2 regions of the Paenibacillus riograndensis SBR5 genome follow, and region 1 is predicted to be linked to the other one. Evidence: predicted binding sites of a transcription regulator. Region 1 holds the regulator's gene; the other holds the start of a gene.
What was found. The regulator LexA, encoded in region 1, represses DNA repair genes until DNA is damaged. The targets are predictions, from matches to a motif close to CGAACATATGTTCG.

Region 2: PRIO_RS01445 (putative DNA modification/repair radical SAM protein) is a predicted target of LexA. The motif match lies at 1,456-1,469, and genes of this name have one in related genera.

Annotation. Positions count from the first base shown of each region.
Region 1 covers NZ_LN831776.1:4,465,117-4,480,053, forward strand. Annotated here, with positions in the region: gene PRIO_RS18810 (serine/threonine protein kinase) at 1-463, opposite strand, end outside; gene PRIO_RS18815 (SAM-dependent methyltransferase) at 806-1,873, opposite strand; gene PRIO_RS18820 (ABC transporter ATP-binding protein) at 1,870-2,652, opposite strand; gene PRIO_RS18825 (thioredoxin family protein) at 2,653-2,976, opposite strand; gene PRIO_RS18830 (deoxyribonuclease IV) at 3,029-3,892, opposite strand; gene PRIO_RS18835 (Fpg/Nei family DNA glycosylase) at 3,882-4,697, opposite strand; gene PRIO_RS18840 (TIGR01457 family HAD-type hydrolase) at 4,753-5,541, opposite strand; gene rnz (ribonuclease Z) at 5,849-6,799, opposite strand; gene metH (methionine synthase) at 6,999-10,376, opposite strand; gene PRIO_RS18855 (FixH family protein) at 10,562-10,984, opposite strand; gene PRIO_RS18860 (HAD family hydrolase) at 11,189-11,974, opposite strand; gene PRIO_RS18865 (hypothetical protein) at 12,013-12,540, opposite strand; gene PRIO_RS34960 (DUF896 domain-containing protein) at 12,625-12,798, opposite strand; gene PRIO_RS18870 (LysM peptidoglycan-binding domain-containing protein) at 12,902-13,306, opposite strand; gene lexA (transcriptional repressor LexA) at 13,547-14,173, shown strand; gene PRIO_RS18880 (L,D-transpeptidase) at 14,400-14,738, shown strand; gene PRIO_RS18885 (hypothetical protein) at 14,893-14,937, shown strand, end outside.
Region 2 covers NZ_LN831776.1:290,407-295,567, reverse strand. Annotated here, with positions in the region: gene PRIO_RS01450 (TIGR03915 family putative DNA repair protein) at 1-104, opposite strand, end outside; gene PRIO_RS01445 (putative DNA modification/repair radical SAM protein) at 104-1,423, opposite strand; gene PRIO_RS01440 (hypothetical protein) at 1,611-1,799, shown strand; gene PRIO_RS01435 (glycoside hydrolase family 3 C-terminal domain-containing protein) at 2,023-4,812, shown strand; gene PRIO_RS01430 (guanylate kinase) at 4,920-5,161, shown strand, end outside.

The DNA.
Region 1 (14,937 bases):
CATCGCAGCCGGTCAGCATGATATTCCCGGGCTTCATGTCGCGGTGAACAATGGGCGGATGATGTCCGTGCAAGTATTGCAGCACATTCAGCAGCTGCTTGGCATAACGAAGGATTCGGATCGCCGGCAGCGGCCCGGGGTTCGCCAGAAGATATTCGCTTAACGTGACACCCTCGATATAATCCATCACGAGATAGCAATACCCCTCCCCGTCCGGCGGGAAAAAATCAACAACTCCCGGCAGCAGCGGATGGCTCAGCGATATCAGCAGCTCGGCCTCCGCTTGGATATCCCCATAGGACCCCTCTCTATCGATACTCTCCTTCACCGCCCAGCATTTCCCCGGCAGACGCAAATCCTCCGCGAGAAAAACATGGCTCATTCCCCCTATTCCGATTTTACGGGCAATTCTGTATCTGTCCCCTAGTATCATTCCAGCCCTGAGCTTTGTTTCAAAATTCATTTTCTACTCCTCCATTCTCTGATCTGCTACAAACAAAAAAAGGGAAAGCTCCCCGTTATCCATGCAAACAGCGGCATAACCGGCTGCGCGGATAACGGGATGCTTTCCCGTCGGCAAAGATTTATATATAAAGAGTGAACTTAAGATCTTTACATTAGGGACTTCGTCGGGACTCCGGAGAATGTTTGGACTTCCGGCCGCTGTTGTCTGCAGATTTCTTGATTATTACCGCTCTTCGCGGTGGAAATCCGCAGACAAAGGCGGACGCATTCGCTCCTCCAGTTCCAAACTTCCCCTCCATCCCTTTTCCCTTTTGAGTTTTTCAAATTTCGTTCTATATACTTAATATTTAATCATATAAAGGGTGATTTCGTCCCGGTTGTGGAACAACTGCTTGGCCCGCTGAATTTGCATCCGTTCACTCTCGAACATAGCGATAATTTCCTTGATTACCGCCATCGGCTTCTTATGCATCAGCTTCACAGTGACAATAGCCGTTCCACCGGGCGACAGACTGTGCAGCAGCCCGGTGACCAGCTTGGCCATCAGCTTGGGGCTCCAGCTCATATCGCAGACGAGCAGGTCAAATTCATTATCCTGGAATTTCACGTCTCCGGCATTTTTGCGCAGGATCTTCAGCCCAGGATTCTTGCGGAGCGACTCGTGCATGAGCGCCGGGTCCACGGCAGTCACCTTAAGCCCCCGCTCCAGCAGAAACGAGGTCCAGCCGCCGGGAGAGGCACCGATATCCACAGCATTCCGGAAGCTGCAGAACGGAATCGCGAACTCCTTTTCCGCCTCCATCAGCTTGAACTTCGCCCGGGATATCTGTCCATCCTCTTTGCGGAAGCGGATCATGCCTCCATTCCAGCTTGACAGATTTTCCTCTGGACGGGATACACCCGCATACAGCGCCCCGCCGTCCGCATAAACGGAAATGACCCAGGCCGGGTCCTGGACGGTGAACTCAGCGCCCAGGTCCTGCAGCCGCTCCTGAAGCCATTCGCGCAGCTCCCCCGGACTGTCCGGCCAGAAGGAGCTGTGGCCTTTGCGGACATGCAGCGCCACCTTCTCACCTTCAAGCCCGCTGCGCCGGCTCAGGTAGACAGCCAGCCGGTCCAGCGCAGACAGGTCCCCCTGGTCCTGAAACTGCACCGGCTGAATATGCCGCAGGAAGATCGGCGGCTGGCCGGCCAATACCCGCGACACTTCTTCAGGCTCCGCTTCAAGTGTGGCCAGGAAAATTTCGCCCGGCAGTAATAGCGTGCTCTTCACCGCACCGAACAGGCGGCGGAGCTCCTCCTGTGCATATGGAGCAAAACCGTGGTTAGCGGTGCAAATATACCGCGAATATGCTTTTCCTTCCGGGGCAGAGGCCTGCCCGGGAGTTGCTTCAGTAAAATCGTTCAAAGGATTGAGCCTCCAGGTCTTATTTTAATCCAGGGACGACCGCTATCCCATTCAATATCAGCTGGAATATCATAGGTAGCCAAGATCATTTCTTTCGTCAGCACTTCTTCTTTGGGACCGGAGCCGGCCAGCTTGCCGTCCCGGATCAGAGCCACATGCGTAAACAGCGGCACAATCTCTTCAACATGATGTGTGACATATACAACAGATACATCACGCTGCTTCAGCTTGTCAATCTCCGCCAGCATCTTTTCGCGTTCATACAGGTCAAGTCCGGCGCAGGGCTCATCCAGGATGAGCAGCTTCGGCTCAGCCATCAGGCAGCGTGCCAGCATCGCCTTTTTGCGTTCCCCTTGAGACAAGGTTCCAAACGGATGGTAAGCCAACTCCCCAAGATTCATGTCCTCCAGCAGCCGGATCGCCTGATCGTGAACGGCACGCGGAATATCCTGGTAGAAACGCAGGTAGGCGTAGGCACCCGTAGCGACAACCTCCCAAACGGGATCGGTCAGCGATAGCTTTTCCATCAATGACGGTCCGATATAGCCGATCTCCTTGCGCACTTCGCGCAGATCACACTGGCCGTATTTATAACCAAGCACCTCGACGGAACCCTTGCTCGGAAACAGGTAGCCGGTCATCATCTCCAGCAATGTTGTTTTGCCTGAGCCGTTGCGGCCCAGAATCACCCAGTTTTCGCCTTGCTTCATTTCCAGCGACACATCGTCCAGAATCAGGCTTTGCTCCCTGCGAAGGGTCAGATGTTGTAAAGATATCATTTATGAGGTCACACTCCTTATGTAGTCCAGCACCCGTTCCACAGAGCCCATTGAATAATAAATGTGTGGAGCCTTGCTCCGGTCTGCGGGGGCAACCAGCAATGCAGGCACACTGGAGATCCGGTAAGTATTCACCAGCATTGGCAGCATGTTCACGTTGCCTGCAGCGATCAACAGCTCTTTCGGCAGCAGATGCTCTGCGACCTCCAGCATCCGGCGGGCAGCTTTACAGGTTCCGCACAGCGGAGTATAGAAAAATACCACCAGCGGCTCCCCCTTCCGCTCCAGCGCCTCCAGCAGTTCCTGCTGATTCATCTCCTTCATCGCCTGCCCCCCTTGTCGGCAATCTCCAGAAGTCCGGATATGAACAGGCTGATCATAGCTGCACCTCTGCTTCATACCATTTGCGTACTGCGGCAATTTCCTGCCGGTGTGTTCCGTCGGGTCCCTTCCCGGTCTCCAAGGCAATAGCCGTCCGGCCAAAAGGTTTCGCAGTCAGCAGCGTCCGCAAGCCCGCGTCACCGATACAGCCTTTGCCGATCTGGGCATGCCTGTCCTTGCGCAAGCCGAACGCATACATGGAATCGTTCAGATGTACGGCCGTAAGATGCGGCCAGTAGCCAAGCGATTCCCCACGCTGCAGGAATTCCCCCGTATGCTGCGGGTTCCATATTCCGGCGGAGAACGCATGGCAGGTGTCCAGGCAAAACCCGATTTTCTCCGGATAACGGCTGAGCTCACGGATTTTGACCAGCTCTTCCAGTGTCATGCCTTCCTTGCCGTGATTGCCGGCCTGGTTTTCTATCAGGAGCTTGGCCTGCCCGTCCCAGCCTTTCAGCGTATCATTTATACATTGTATAATATTTTGGTAGCCTTGCAATGGCTCGGTCCCGGAGAAATGTCCAAAATGAACCACAATGCCCAGCGAACCGCAGGCTTCGGCAATCTCCAGGTCGTTGAGCAGCGATGCCACCATTACCGGCCGGGGTGTCGCCCCTTCACTGGCCGCTGCCAGATTAGTGGGATAAGGGGTATGCGCAATGGACACCATTCCCTTCTCCCGGCAAAAAGCGGCACAACTGGCGGCATCCCGCCGGTCGAGCGGCTTCACGCGCAAACTGCGCGGATTCTTTGGAAAATATTGAAAACATGTCGCACCGCTCTCCCAGGCGAACCGGGCAGCCTGCCCGTATCCGCCGCGAATGCTGACATGTGCCCCGATTTTGGGACTACTCGTCATGCTGGCAGTCCGGGCAATAAAACACTTTACGGCCGGACAGCTCTATTTTGACAATCGTTCCCCCACAGCGCAGGCAAGGTTCGCCTTCACGGTCGTACACTTTACACTTATCATTATAAGAACCGGTAACTGTATCTCCGGTCATGAACGGCATTTCCATATACCCGCCGGTTTCAGTGGCCTCTGTCAGCACCTTGCGGACACTGTCATACAGCCGTGCCACTGCTTCCGGCGTCAGGTTCTGCACCAGCGTCGTCGGCAGGAGCCCGGCCTCAAAAGCAATTTCATCCGCATAACAGTTGCCGATCCCCGCCATCACCTGCTGGTTGACCATCAGGCTCTTCAGTGCGCCACGGCGCCCTTTCAGCAGACCCGCGAAGCGTTCAGGAGTCATGCGGCGGTCCAGCAGCTCCGGTCCCAGCTTGCCCATTGCCGCCTCGCCTTCCTTGACGGACAGCAGATGAAGATATCCAAGTCGCAATCCCATGAAATACAGGATATGATCTCCAAAAGCAAGCTCAACCTGTGTAGAGCGCTCAGGCCGCTCTGCCTCCGTACCGTAAAACAGCAATCCGCCCAGCATCAGATGCAGCAGCAGCCTGCGGCCATCGTGAAGATGGAACAGGATATGCTTGGCACGGCGCTCCACAAATACAATGCGTGCGCCAAGGAGAGCTTGGGTGAATTCCGGGGTCTCCATGTTGATGGTTTTCTCCCGGTTTACGGTTACGCCCGTAATCGGAACATTTATAAGATGCTGGCTGAGCAGCTTTCGGTAATTCTCCATTTCCGGCAATTCCGGCATATTGGCATCTTCCCTTCGAAGGTATCATAGATAAGTAAACAGCACACCTTTGACATTATACACCGAGTGTTACCATAAGTTCAGCTAAATCAGCACAAATTTCATCCGGCTCCACTCCGGTCAGGCGCTGATAGTCCTCCAGATTATCCCTTGTAGTCAGCCCGGTCAATACCAGAATGGTCCGGCAGCCTGCACGGGCTCCTGCGGAAATGTCTGTCCGCATGTTGTCCCCGACCACAACGGCCTCGCCCGGATCAATCCCCATCAGCGATGTAGCATACGCAATGAGATGCGCTTCGGGTTTGCCGATGACAACGGGCGGAATCCCGCTTGCCGCTTCAATTGCAGCTCCCAGTGAACCTGCTCCTGGCATGACACCGTCATCGGAAGGAAGCATCAGGTCCGGATTCGTCAGTACAAACTTCGCCCCCTCGCGGACCCAGCGGGAAGCCATTGCCAGGGAATCGTATGTAAAAGACCGGTCAATGCCTTGTACAACATATTCCGGTGCTTCGCTCACCAAACGGAGTCCGGCTTCGCGGCAAGCCTGAATCAATCCCTCTTCCCCAAGTATCGCCACGGTTGCTCCCGGCGATTCCCCGGCGATGTAGCGGGCTGCAGCCAATGATGAAGTGCACACCTCCTGAGCTTCTGCTTCGATGCCCATTGCGCACAGATGCGCCGCCACACTCGCCGGGGTCCGCGAAGAATTGTTCGTTACGAACATAAAAGGAATCCCTGCCGTACGCAGTGCGGCGACAAGCAGATCTGCCCCTTGAATCATCCGGCCTCCATGATATAGAGTTCCATCCAAATCGATCAACAATCCTCCAACATGGTCCATTGTGTTCGCCCCCATTACAGCGGATTTTCTTTTAATCACATTAATTATTATTGATATTAAATTTATTCACCAGCAGTTATCCCAGGAAAATGCCCATGACCTGCTCATCAATTATTGCCGGCTTCATGCTCATTTCTCGACGGGCAGACACCGTTGATTTTTCGCCAATTTCTCTACTGCTTCGTTGCTTTTTCATCCAGCTAATCCTTTAAATTTAACACACTTCGTCGAAAGCTAGCGAACCCCTGACGGGGCCGTCTTTTTTTGGCATGCCCCTGTCATTTCCTGCGCTTTCCCGGAAAATAATTCACTTTCCCGGGTCATTTCCCGGCGTTCTCCGGTACACGGGAAAGGTGCAGAATTCCTCGGCCAGCAATGTCTGCGGAAAGATTTCCTGCGCCTCCGCCAGCAGCGGAAGCAGCTCTTCCTGCGTAGTATAACGAGAACTGAAGTGGGTAAGCAGCAGTTCACGCCCTCCTGCATCACGCGCCAGCTCAGCGGCCTGCCGGGCTGTGCTGTGATGATATTGATGAGCCATCTCCTTCAGATCATGGCCAAAGGTCGCCTCATGGATAATCAGATCTGCATCCAATGCAAGCGGCAAGGTCCCTTGGCAGGGTCTGGTATCGCCCAGCACAGTTACAATCCGTCCACGCTTTGGAGCATTGACCACCTCCGCTGCGCGGATCAGAACGCCTTCCTCGGTCGTTACATCCTGCCCTTTTTTCAAAAGGCCATAGAGCGGCCCCGGCTTCAGACCAAAGCTCAGCAGCAGCTCCTTATTCAGATTGCCGGGGCTGTCTTTCTCCGTCACCCGGTAGCCGTAGCTGTCAATCCGGTGCTCCAGCAGTCCGGCCTCCACCTTAAAGCCGTCATCCTCGAAGATAAGTCCCCCGCTATGCTCAACAATCTCCAGCGGGTAAGGAATGCGGGACTGGCTGACGGACAAGGAGATGTCCAGATAGGCTTTGAGACCAGGCGGTCCATACACAGTGAGCGGGCCGGTGCCGCCCTGATACCCGCGGCTGGACAATAGACCCGGCAAGCCGAACAGGTGGTCACCGTGCAGATGGGTAATGAATAGCTTCTCCAGCTTCCCCAGCCGCAGCGGGGAACGGAGAACCTGGTGCTGTGTACCTTCTCCGCAATCGAACATCCAGAAGCTGCGCCGCTCTTCCAGCAGGCGGAGTGCAACCGAGGTTACATTCCGCTGCAGCGTCGGTACCCCGGCATTGGTACCCAAAAAGTATATTTCCATAGTGCTCCTCCTCTCTTCATTTTACCCGGGAATCATTCATGTTCCCTTCAACTGAATCTCATGAAGAGAATTTTACCCTTTTTAGGACAAAAAAGCATCTTTCGGTCCCCTGTAAGCTCCAGCAAAAAACCTCCCGGTTACGGGAGGTTCCGCTCTGAAGGATGTTGTCCCTACAGAAGGAGTGTATGGGAAGGGAAGCTTACTGCTTCTCCACATTAAAATATTGCGCTTCAGGATGGGCGAACACCATCGCCGACACCGAAGCCTCCGGCTCCATCATGAAGCCTTCGGTAAGCTCGACACCGATATCTCCGGGCGACATCAGCTTGAACAGCGGCCCCTGATCCTCCAGATCCGGGCAAGCCGGATACCCAAAGGATACACGAATGCCCTGATAGCGGGCTCCGTGTCTCTGCTTCATCGTCATATCCGCCGGGTCCGGGAATCCCCAGGTATCCCGCATCATATGATGGACACGTTCCGCCAAACCTTCTGCGACCTCCAGCGCCACCGCCTGCAGGGCATGGGAGCGGAGATAATCGCCTTTATCCCTCAGCTCGGCTGACATTTCACGTATACCGTGACCGGCAGTCACTACCAGGAAGCCGACATAATCCATAATTCCGCTGTCCACGGATTTCAGGAAGTCAGCCAGACATAGATATGGCTCAACATTCTGGCGCGGGAACGTGAAGGTATGAAGTACCGTGGCTGTATCCTGCGGATCATAGATAAGAATATCATTCCCCTTGGATTGCGCCGGGAAAAATTGATACATGGCATGCGGAGTCATCGTCCCCTCCAGCATGGCATGATGGAGAATTTCATCCACAGTCTCCTTCAGTTCGACTGTGCGCGGGTCACCGGCGGCAAGCTGGGCTTCCACGGAGCCCTTCAGTCCAAGATGATGACCCAGCAGCATCTGCATATTCACATAGGGGATGATATGCCCGAGCGGATAATTGCGCAGGACATGCCGTTCCAGATCGGGAGGTGTAAACACAGGCGCATCCGGCGAAATCTTCGAACGGACGGCTCTGGTCAGCACTGGAAGCTCCTGCTGCGGAGCGACAGCTACAGCGGCCTCCGCTTCGAGGCGAACCTCTTCTTCGATCTTGACCCGTTCCTCCGGATTCATCAGCCGGTTGGCGATATCCAGACCGTCCATGGCATCTTTGGCATAGAGCACCAGCCCGTCATATTCCGGACGGATACGCGTCTTGGTGAACTTGCGGGTCAACGCCGCACCGCCAACCATGATCGGCACATCGATACCGGCGGTGCGCAAATCCTGGGCAGTCAGCACCATCTGCTGGGCCGACTTCACAAGCAGGCCGGACAGCCCGATCGCATCGGCTTTTTCCCGCCGGAATGCTTCGATGATACTCTCCGGTGGTACTTTTATACCCAAATTGATAATCTCGTAACCATTATTGGAGAGAATGATCTCCACCAGATTTTTGCCGATGTCATGTACATCGCCCTTAACGGTTGCCAGCATGATCTTGCCCTTAACCGAGGTTTCATCTTTCTGCATGAACTGCTCCAGATGGCTGACTGACGCCTTCATCACTTCAGCGCTTTGCAGCACCTCCGCTACAATCAGCTCATTGTTGTTGAACAGCCTTCCGACTTCGGACATTCCCGCCATCAGCGGACCGTTAATGATCTCAAGCGGTCCTGACTTGGTTAGAGCCTCGTTGAGATCAGGGATCAAACCTTCCTTTGTCCCCTCCACCACATAGGATGCGAGGCGCTCTTCCAGAGAGAGATTGGAGATCTTCTCTTTCTTCTCCACCTTCTTACCGCGAAAAGCGGCTACAAAGGCGGAGAGTGTATCATCATTCGTATTATAGATCAGCTGCTCGGCCAGATAACGTTCTTGTTCAGGAATGGAAGCATAGCGTTCTACCTTCTCGGTATTCACAATGGCATAATCCAGTCCGGCTTTGGTGCATTCATAGAGGAACACGGAGTTAAGAACCTCGCGCCCCGCCTCAGGCAGACCAAACGAAACGTTGCTGATGCCCAGAATCGTATGCACTTCAGGAAGTGCTTCCTTGATCAGCCGGATACCGTCAATTGTCTCCTTGGCGGAGCCGATATATTGCTCATCCCCGGTACCTACCGGGAATACCAGCGTATCAAAAATCAGGTCCTCCGGGGCTAGTCCATATTTATTAACCAGCAGTTCATAAGAACGTTTGGCAACATTCAGCTTATCTGCAGCTTTTATAGCCTGCCCTGACTCGTCAATGGTCCCCACAACAATCGCCGCGCCATACTTATGAATCAATGGTGTGACCAGCTCGAACTTCTCTTCGCCATCTTCAAGGTTAATGGAGTTAATGATTGCTTTACCCTGGCTGTACTGCAGCGCCAGATCAATCACCTTCGGATCGGTGGTATCAATCATTAGCGGAACTTTGACCTTTTTGACTACCAGCTCCAGAAACTTCGTGATATCTGCACTCTCATCGCGGTCAGGGTCCTGCACACAGACGTCAATCACCTGCGCACCGTTCTTCACCTGGGCCCGGGCGATTTCAGAGGCCTCCTCATATTTGCCTTCCACGATCAGCCGTTTGAACTTCCGCGAGCCGAGCACATTCGTGCGTTCACCGACCATGTAAGGGCGGTTGTCGCTCTCGATATATACAGGTTCTATCCCCGAAAGCGCAGGCGGATGCTGCCCGTCGAGTCCCCGGGGCGGATATTCCGCCAACACCTCAGCCATTGCGCGGATATGATCCGGCGTTGTCCCGCAGCAGCCTCCGGCAATATTCAGCCAGCCCTTCTCCGCAAATCCCGCAAGCTTGCGGGCAAGCGAATCCGGCGACTCATGATAATTGCCGTTCTCATCAGGCAGTCCCGCATTCGGATAGCAGCTCACCGCTGCGGAGGAGATCGCCGAGAGGGAACGGATATGATCGCGCATAAACTCCGGTCCGGTCGCACAATTGAGGCCGATGGAGATCGGCTTCAGGTGCTCAAGCGAAATGTAAAAGGCTTCAATGTTCTGGCCGGCAAGCGTAGTCCCCATAGGCTCAATTGTCCCCGATATCATAACCGGAAGGGTAATACCCGAACGTTCAAAAGCATTGCGGATACCTATGCTTCCCGCCTTCACATTCAGGGTGTCCTGGGACGTTTCGAGCAGCAGTGCGTCTACTTTGCCGTCGATCAGCGCAGCTGCCTGCTCCTCATAACTCTGCACAAGCTCCTGGAAGGTGACTCCTCCTGTTACTGAGAGGGTCTTCGTTGTCGGGCCCATAGCTCCAATCACATAGCGGGGCCGGTCAGGTGTGTCATATTTGTCTACAGCATTCCTTGCAAGTCTGGCTGCTTCGAGATTAATCTCACGCGCCCGCTGCGGAATATCATATTCAGCCAGTACAACAGAGGTAGCACCGAAAGTGTTGGTCTCAATTAAATCCGCACCGGCTTCGAGATATTTCTCGTGGATGCCCTGTATTAGCTCAGGCCGGGTAAGGACCAGCATTTCATTGCAGCCGTCAAGCTCCTCCCCGCCAAAATCGGCACCGGTTAGCGGCACCTGTTGAATCATCGTTCCCATTGCTCCGTCAAGAATCAGTATGCGCTGCTGTAAGCTTTCAGCAAGTGTGAATTTAGCCACTCTCTATCCCCCCAGTAAAACATTAGAGTAAGTTTAGCAGAATTAAAGGATTTCGAAAAGCCTTCCTTTCCTCTCTGCTTTATCTGTAATTGCTGACGGCAGATTCCGTCCAGGTTTCTATCTAATTAGGGCTGAACCACTAGCTTTTTGCTGGGCATGGAATGCTGTGTCCGTGCTGTTACATGGGAAGTCACAGTAAACTCCCCCTCGGCATCTATCGTTCCTTCAGCTTTATATATACCATCCCCTGATGACTCGCCTGTGAATTCAAGCTTTGACTCTGTATTATTGTTGCTGACGATTTCAAAAAGAACTTCTTTCGCATCATCCACCGGTTGGCCGTTTTGTGTAACCAGCGCCTCAAAGACCACCTTCTGGCCCGCTGCAACCTGCAGAGGACTCCAGGACAGTTCTACTTTTATAGGCTCCATGGACATATTTGACTCAGCATGCATATGATTCATATCCCCATTGCCACCAGAGCAGCCAGAAAGAGTTGCCGCTATGATTAACGATAACAACGCAGTCAGTTTCCTTGGTTTCAACATTTGGAGTCCTCCCAGGTTAATGGTAGATTTCATGATAATGCTGACATCTTGTGAAGCATTCTTATCTATTATACACATAATATTCGAATTATCAGTAAAGAAACCCATATTTCCGCACTATACCGTGATAATGATCACATACAAATCTTTTTTCGATAAAAATAGCCGCATCCCAAATCAGGATACGGCTTCTTGGAAGAGGTGCTATAAAGTTTCTACAAGCGGCAGGAGCTCGCTGAGATGTCCAATCTGATAATCCGGTGTAATCTCCGGGTCGGATGCTTTGCCGGTGCGGTTAATCCATACGGTTGTCAAGCCTGCTCCAAGTCCGCCAAGGATATCGGTTGTCAGTTTGTCACCCACCATAATTCCTTCCTCGGGGGTAATATCCAGCAGATTCATGGCATGTGTGAAGATTCCTTTGTCCGGCTTGCCTTTGCCAAAGTTCCCCGAAATCACCACATGGTCAAAGTAAGGAACCAGCTCCGGAACTCCGTCAAGCTTTTCCTGCTGCAATGCCGGACAACCGTTCGTCAGGAGCAGCAGCTTCACTTTCCCCTTCAGCTCATCCAGCACTTGCAGTGTTTCTTCATATATATACGGACGGCTGCGGCGTTCTGCGGCAAACTTAGCCGCCAGCGTTTCGGCAAGAGCTTCATCCTCCACACCCAGCGCGGCCAGTCCGCGGCGCCAGGATTCCTTGCGGTAGACAGGGGCAAGCTGCTCCATTTGACGGAATTCAAGCTGTTCACCGGCCGTAAAATTTCCCCACAACGCTTCAAAAGGGTTGATTCCTATCAGCTTGGTGAACGGAAATGTCTCATATGATTCATACAGATTCCTTGCTTCCCTGCGGACCGCTGCTTCCAGCTCCCGGGGATCGACGGAGTCTCCTGCTGCTTCACTGGCATAGCGGAATGCTTCTTCTACGCTCCGCTCATCCCAGAGCAGTGTGTCATCAAGGTCAAAGAGTACGGCTGAAATCGGCATTGTAGTTCTCCCTCTCCCTATGCTGGTCTATATCTTTACTATTCGTTCACTAGTTCCACATGATTCTGCTTGGCGAACTGCTCCAGACGCTCAGTCATAGCCTTAATGTCATAACGGTTGATCAGTCTTGAGAATACCCACTGTGTGCGCTTGCCTTTATACTTGATAGAGACTGTACCGCGCGTAACGGTAATTTTCTCAATATCTGCCGCCGGCAGCAGACGCTCCCGGTTATATTTAATGGTGGACAGTCTGGCGCGTTCTACCTTCAAATACGGACGGCGGAAAAACAGCAGTGCCGCAAGCAGAAAATACAGCACAACTCCCAGCCAGTTGGCAAGAATGCCGCTTCCCTTAGCTTCATCAATGGAGCCAACTACCCAGAACATAATGCCCAGCAGCATTAACACAACGGGAAATACGATGTTGCGGCCTTTGAAAACATCGCTGCTCTTGGCAGCGGCAGAAGAGGTTGAAGCATAGATGGATTCTTTCCCTTGCTTCTTGCGTTGCTTGTTTACTTGCTGTGTGTTGCGTTGAACCATTCTTTCCCAAGAACGGGCCATGTCAGTTCCCCCTAGTCATCCTAAAATATCTATGAAAAGGAACAGAGCATCATTAACTCCTGCCTTGTTGCCTTGTTCATGCTCTTATTTATCCACAATCTCAATGTTGTCGAGCTGGGCGCGGAAGTTGCTGCGGATATTGCCCAGGTAGATCTCGCGCAGCTTGGCTCTTTCCGCAAGCTCCTCTTCATTCAGGCCGTCACTCTTCTGTTTGCGCGCCAATTCATTGATGCGGGCGACCAATTCATCAATATTCAATGTGTTTCCCTCCTCTATAAATTCATTCTAACTGTGCCATGAGAAAAAGAGCTTGTCAAGGTCTGCTCCCTGAAAGCTCTTAGCTCCATCTATAGGTACTGATTCAGTATGAATATACAGGTAAAGTAAGCACATCTCCGGCTTGGATATTGCTGTTCTCCAGGCCGCTTGTTCGTTTGATTCCTTCTATATATACAGCCGTTTTCATATCAGCCGGTTTATTCTTCAGTGCAATGCTCCATAGAGTATCCCCACGTTCAACTACGACTCTCTTTTCCTGCTTGGGCGAAGATACTGATCCTGCAAACACATTGCCCACCACCGTAAACCCTGAGATCACCAGCAGAACAATCAAAGCCAGCTTTATAATATTATCTGTCCGGATTAATGTACGATTGCGAGATATTAAAGATAAAAGCAGATTCTTAATATTTAGTCTATCCATTGAAGCTGTACGGTCTTCATGAACCTCATCGTAAATGCTGCGGTATGTGCTGTACTTTAACATATTAACCGACCTCCAAACACTTGTTCTTACTTTCGAAATCAATATAACACGAACATGTGTTTTGATCAATAGTTTTTTCGAACAATTGTTCCCTTCTTATGTACAACCCTTTTTTTGCGGATTATGACCGCTTAATTCACAAATCACCGCTATTTCCGCCTACGTTTTAGAACTTATGTTTGTACGAACGGAAGTTCTATGTTATAATTTTCCCAAACATAGTATATGGGGTTGATTCCGATGTCAAAGATTTCGAGTCGCCAACTGGCGATCCTGGAATTTATTCGTAACGAAGTCCGCAGCAAGGGTTACCCGCCTTCTGTCCGGGAAATCGGCGAAGCTGTAGGACTGGCTTCCAGCTCCACGGTACATGGCCATCTGGACCGGCTGGAGAAGAAAGGGCTCATCCGCCGCGATCCGACGAAACCGCGTGCAATAGAATTGCTGGGTCAAGAGGATTCCGAGAATGTTCATCAGTTCGTTCAGACGGTAACACGCATTCCTGTCGTTGGGAAGGTTACTGCCGGGGTACCGATTACAGCAACTGAGAATATTGAGGATTACTTTCCGCTGCCTACTCATTATGTAGGAGACAACAAAGTGTTCATGCTGTCCGTCCTTGGTGACAGTATGATAGACGCAGGCATTATGAACGGTGACTACGTGATCGTCCGCCAGCAGCAGACTGCAGATAACGGCGATATCGTGGTTGCCATGACTGAAGAAGATGAAGCAACCGTTAAGACCTTCTACAAAGAGCGCGACCACATCCGCCTCCAGCCGGAGAATCCGGCATACGAGCCTCTACGCCTGAATCGTGTCACGATTCTGGGCAGAGTTATCGGCCTATTCCGCGATATTCATTAGTTCCCCCTCTATTAAGACTGCTCCACTGGAATTGGTGGACAGTCTTTTTCCTTTTCTCCTATTAGACCTTCCCGCGTAATCTATTTTGTTCGCCATTCAGTTTCTTTCCATATGCCCTTTTCACCGGATAGGAACATTTGTTCCATCGTGCTCGCCGATACTAATTATTTCAGAACACTCCTTCCTCTCCGCTCATATCCTGGATCATAAAGGAGTGCTGATCGCGATGCCTGCCTATCGAATCATTATTGATCTGTCACAACGGATGCTGTATCTGCTCGACAATGACACTGTTATTAGAGGTTTCCCTGTAGGGATTGGTAAAATGTTAACGGTCTCTCCGGTTGGAGAATATACCATTATCAACAAACAGCGTAACCCCGGAGGCCCGTTCGGCGCCTTTTGGATGGGCCTGTCCAAACCCCATTACGGGATTCATGGAACCAATGACCCTTCCTCTATCGGCAAAATGGTCTCCCACGGCTGTATTCGTATGTACAATGAGGATGTATTGTGGCTCGCAGCTACTGTTCCAGTTGGAACCAGGGTCACCATTCGGGAATAACAAACATAAAGGACACCTATGCCAGACGCGCAGCAGCGTCCCCGCAGGGTGTCCTTCATGTTCTAACATTTATTTTGCGCACTAACAGGAAAAGTGCAGTAATATGTCGAAACTTGTACATTGGAAAATTAAATCTTGAAAGGAAGTGCCTGGTTTGAATCAATCCAAAGTCAGAACCCACGTCGATTTTAAAGTCGAA
Region 2 (5,161 bases), 3.7 Mb from region 1:
ATGGCAAGCGGGGTTTCCTTCCATTGATAGCTCTCGAACACGCAGCACAGCAGGCCTTCAAAGCTGCCGTCATAAGTATAGGCCAACGCAGCCGGCTTAAACATTAAGGCCAGTCTCCTCTCTTATGCACCGCGGCCCCTGCCGCCGGCAATGCTGCCAGATCGGAGTCGTCGAAGAGGGTAAGCTGCTCGTACTGCGGCGGCTCTAACGCAGCAAGCTCCTGTCCGGACATCAGTGAACGCAGCAGAGTGTGTTCACTTACCTTCAGGCCCTCCAGCATTTTTCCTTTGCAGGTAATGAAAAATTGTGCGCGTTTGAGTACCACGCCAAGCTTCTTCAGGGCTGCGAAATCCAGTGCCCCGGCCCGGCGCGCCTTAACAATCCGCTGTGCGCTCCTTACACCGATTCCAGGCACCCGCAGCAGCTGTTCATACGCAGCACGGTTGATTTCAACCGGGAATTGTTCCCGGTGGTTCACCGCCCAGCTGCATTTGGGGTCCAGCAGGGGATTAAAGTTAGGCGCAGCTTCATCCAGCAACTCCCCCGCCTGAAAGCCGTAGAAGCGCAGCAGCCAATCGGCCTGATAGAGGCGGTGCTCCCGCAGGAGCGGCGGTTTGGTGTCTAGAGCGGGTAGGAGAGAATGCTCCACAACAGGGGTATAGGCAGAGAAAAAAACGCGCTTCAAGCCATACTTCCGGTAGAGCCCTTCGGTGAGGGTCAGGATACGGAAGTCCGTGTCAGGCGTAGCCCCTACAATCATCTGGGTGCTCTGGCCGGCGGGAGCGAAGCGGGGGGCGTGGTTATATTTGACGAGATCCGAGCGGTTCTCGTTAATCTTTTCCTTAATCAGGGACATAGGCTTCAGAATAGAGCTCTTACTTTTGTCGGGAGCCAGCCGGCCGAGGCTTTCCTGGGAAGGCAGCTCGATATTGACGCTCATGCGGTCAGCCAGCAAGCCAAGTCTGGACAGCAGCACATCATCTGCGCCGGGAATCGCCTTCACATGGATATAACCCCGGAAGTGGTAAGTGTTCCTCAGGAGCTCAAGAGCGGCAATCATTTGCTCGGTTGTATAATCGGGACTCCGCATAATCCCGGAGCTAAGAAACAGGCCTTCTATGTAATTGCGGCGGTAAAATTGCATGGTCAGATCTGCGAGTTCCTCCGGTGTCAATGCAGCCCGGCGTGTCTGGTTCGATTTACGGTTCACACAATAAGCGCAGTCGTATATGCAGCCGTTGGTCATCAGCACCTTAAGCAGTGAAATGCAGCGCCCATCTGCAGCAAAGCTGTGGCAAATCCCCATGCTGACCGCATTGCCCAGGCCGCCGGCCTGGTTTTTACGCTCGGAGCCGCTGGAGGTGCAGGCGACATCATATTTGGCCGAAGCCGTTAAAATTTCCAGTTTCTCCATCATATCCATACAGAATCCCCCTCATATTGGGAATTATATACCGAACATGTGTTCCTGTCAAAGGTAGATGGAGTGGATGATGCCGGGCTTTTTTGCGAAAATGTATGCGCATTCCTTCTTATGCTATAATAGCAACTAATAGCTAGGAGAAAAAATGATTAGTTGTCATAAATAATAGATTGGGAGTGTTAAGGGGATGAGAGGGTATAATATTTGGCGTCCGTTGATGCTGATTATGGTTGCGCTGCTTACGAGAACTTTGGTGAATAGCGTATGTCTCATGTTTGGGATGTCGCCGGATTCAGCTAGCAGTGTTGCGATGATCGGGATGATTATTGCCGCGCTGGTGATGTATAACCGGATGATGAAGCAGAGGAGGAAATAAAAAAATCTGGTCCGCAGCAGCGGTCAGATTTCCGGCAGCGGCAGTAGTAATAGCTTATTTGATATATTTAAATGGTCATACCGCCCCTTTGATTCTTGAAAGGGGATTCTTTATAGTAGTAGATATGCACGGGTTCGGGAAATCTTAGAAATTTCGGAAGGGACAAGCCCCTTTCTAAAGAACCTGCACTGGATAGGGAAATGACAATCAGGAGGAAACGAAATTGACTACACAGAATTTAGGAGTTCCATTAGAGGGTTTTGCAGAATTCAGCCGGACTGTAGGTGCAGAAGGCGCGGTGCTGCTGAGCAATGAAGGCCAGGTGCTTCCGCTGCGGAACGGGGAAACCGTTTCGGTGTTTGGCAGAACCCAGGTGAATTATTACCGCAGCGGCACAGGTTCGGGCGGGAGTGTGCGTGTCTCCTACACAACCAACCTGCTGGATGGGCTGCGCAGCAAAAAGAACCTAGCTGTCAACGAAGAGCTGGCGGCGGTCTATGAGAAGTGGATTGAGCACAATCCTTTTGACAACGGCGGCGGAGCCTGGGCGGCAGAGCCGTGGCACCAGAAGGAAATGCCTCTGACCGATGAGCTGGTAGCCCAGGCCAGAAGCAAGTCGGATAAGGCGATTATTATCATCGGACGCACAGCAGGGGAAGATCAGGATAATGCCGATGCGCCGGGAAGCTACCAGTTAACCGCGGACGAGCAGACGATGCTGAAGCAGGTAACGGCTTATTTTGAGCAGACCATCGTCGTGCTGAATGTGTCGAATATTATGGATATGAGCTGGCTGAACGATACCAGCTATGCGCATCCTATTCCTTGTGTGCTTTACTCCTGGCACGGCGGGATGGAGGGGGGCAATGCCATTGCCGACGTGCTGTCCGGGGAAGTGACGCCAAGCGGTAAATTAACCGATACCATCGCGCATTCCATCAACGATTATCCTTCAACTGCAAATTACGGCAATGAGTTCAAAAACTTCTATCAGGAAGATATCTATGTAGGCTACCGTTATTTTGAAACCTTCTGTCCGGAAAAAGTTCACTTCGAGTTCGGCTACGGGATATCTTATACCACCTTCAATATCGAGCCGGAAGAAGCCAGGCTGGTCAGCCGGGACGGTAAAAAATATGCTGAAATCGCGGTGAACGTAACCAATACAGGAACCGTTTATGCCGGGAAAGAGGTTGTCCAGGTCTATTACGAAGCACCGCAAGGCAAGCTGGGACAACCGGCCAAAGTGCTGGCGGCATTCGGCAAAACGGGGGTCCTCCAGCCGGGTGAGTCGCAGCGCCTCCTTGTGAGCTTCCCGGTTCATTCGATGGCCTCTTATGATGATGCCGGTGTGACCGGGCATCCTTCTGCTTATGTGCTGGAAGCGGGGACCTATCGTATTTATGCGGGAAGCAGCATCAAGAAACTGGCGGAAGTGCAGGTAGAGGGACGCAGCGGTTATGTGCTGGAAGCTCTGGAGGTGGTCGAACAGCTGCAGGAAGCGCTGGCGCCAACCGAAAGCTTTATGCGGATGAAGCCGGGCGCCCGGAAGGAAGACGGTTCCTATGAACTGCTCTATGTTGACGTACCGACGCGCAAGGTTTCGCTGAAAGAGCGGATTGAGCAGAATCTGCCCGCAACGCTTGAACAGACCGGCAATCAAGGTTATACCTTAAGAGATGTGCATGATGGAAAAGTAGACATGACCACCTTCATCGCCCAACTGAGCGACCAGGATCTGGCAGTCATCGTCAGAGGGGAAGGGATGAGCAGTCCGCTGGTTACACCGGGGACGGCTTCCGCTTTTGGCGGAGTCAGCGACCAATTGTTCAACTACGGCATTCCGGTAGCTTGTACGGCAGACGGCCCTTCGGGGATCCGGATGGACAGCGGACACAAGGCGACTCAGGTTCCAATCGGTACACTGCTTGCAGCCACCTGGAATGCAGAGCTGGTTGAAGAGCTGTATGTCATGGAAGGCCGGGAACTGGTCAGAAACGGTGTGGACACTTTGCTCGGACCGGGACTGAATATCCGCCGCAGTCCGCTTAATGGACGCAACTTTGAGTATTTTTCGGAGGACCCGCTGATTTCCGGAGTATTTGCAGCAGCGTGCACGCGCGGGATTATGAAAGGCGGCTCGAATGCCACCCTCAAGCACTTTGCCTGCAACAACCAGGAGAAGCACCGCAGCAAGGTGGATGCTATCGTATCTGAACGCGCGGTCCGTGAGATTTATCTGAAGGGCTTTGAGATTGCGGTAAAAGAGGGCGGCGCGAACTCGGTCATGACCTCCTATAATCCGGTTAACGGACATTGGGCTGCTTCGAACTATGACCTGAACACTACGATTCTTCGCGGCGAATGGGGGTTTCAGGGCATTGTGATGACCGACTGGTGGGCTATTATGAATGATGTTGTGGATGGAGGTCCCGCAGACCGCAAGAACACGAACTGGATGGTCCGTGCGCAAAATGACCTGTACATGGTGGTAAGCAACTATGGCTCCGAAGTCAACGCCTATGATGACAATACCCTGGACTCGCTGGACAATGGCACGCTGACCCGGGGCGAACTTCAGCGCTCTGCCATGAATATCTGCCGGTTCATCATGAATGCGCCGGTATTCTCAAGACCGCATGTGAGTGAGGAAACCGTCGAGAGCTTCAAGGCGAATCCCGCCCTTTCGGCTGAGCAGGCACAGTCGCTGGCCGGGAATGCACAGGTGAAGCCTGCCCCAGCCGGAACGACCGTTATCAAAGTGGAACAAGCGGGCGAGTACCGGATGATCGTAGGCATCATGAGCACCGAAACGGAATTGGCACAAAGTGCATGCAATGTGACCTTGAACGGTCAGATGCTGGCCACTATTCAGACGAACGGTACGGACGGCAGATGGATCAGACAGAAGCTGGTGAAGTTCCGGCTGGAAGCGGGCCTGTATGAAATGAAACTGGATTTCGTAAAGCCGGGCCTGCAGATCGACTGGATTGAATTCAAAGAGTTAAGATAATCAGCATGGATAAAAAGACGGCCGCGCTCTTACAGTGCGGCCGTCTTTATTTTTGGAGCCGGAGGGATTTGGGGATATTTGTCGAATTAGCTAGGTATAGCTTGCATGTGAAGGAGGTGAATCCCGGTGCCGCTGGTGAATTCTCCGGCAGGCATACGGGAGAGGCAATGTGGAACTGGCTGAGAACATCCAAAGCATCGGTGGCCAAGCTGGAGAATGTGGACCAGCATGCAGAGACGCCGGCAGAAACCTTCGGTCCCAAAATCATTATCATAACCGGAACAAGCGGTGCAGGGCGGAAGCGCACGGCCAAACAGCTTAGTGCCGCTCTTGGAATCCCCTATGTCAT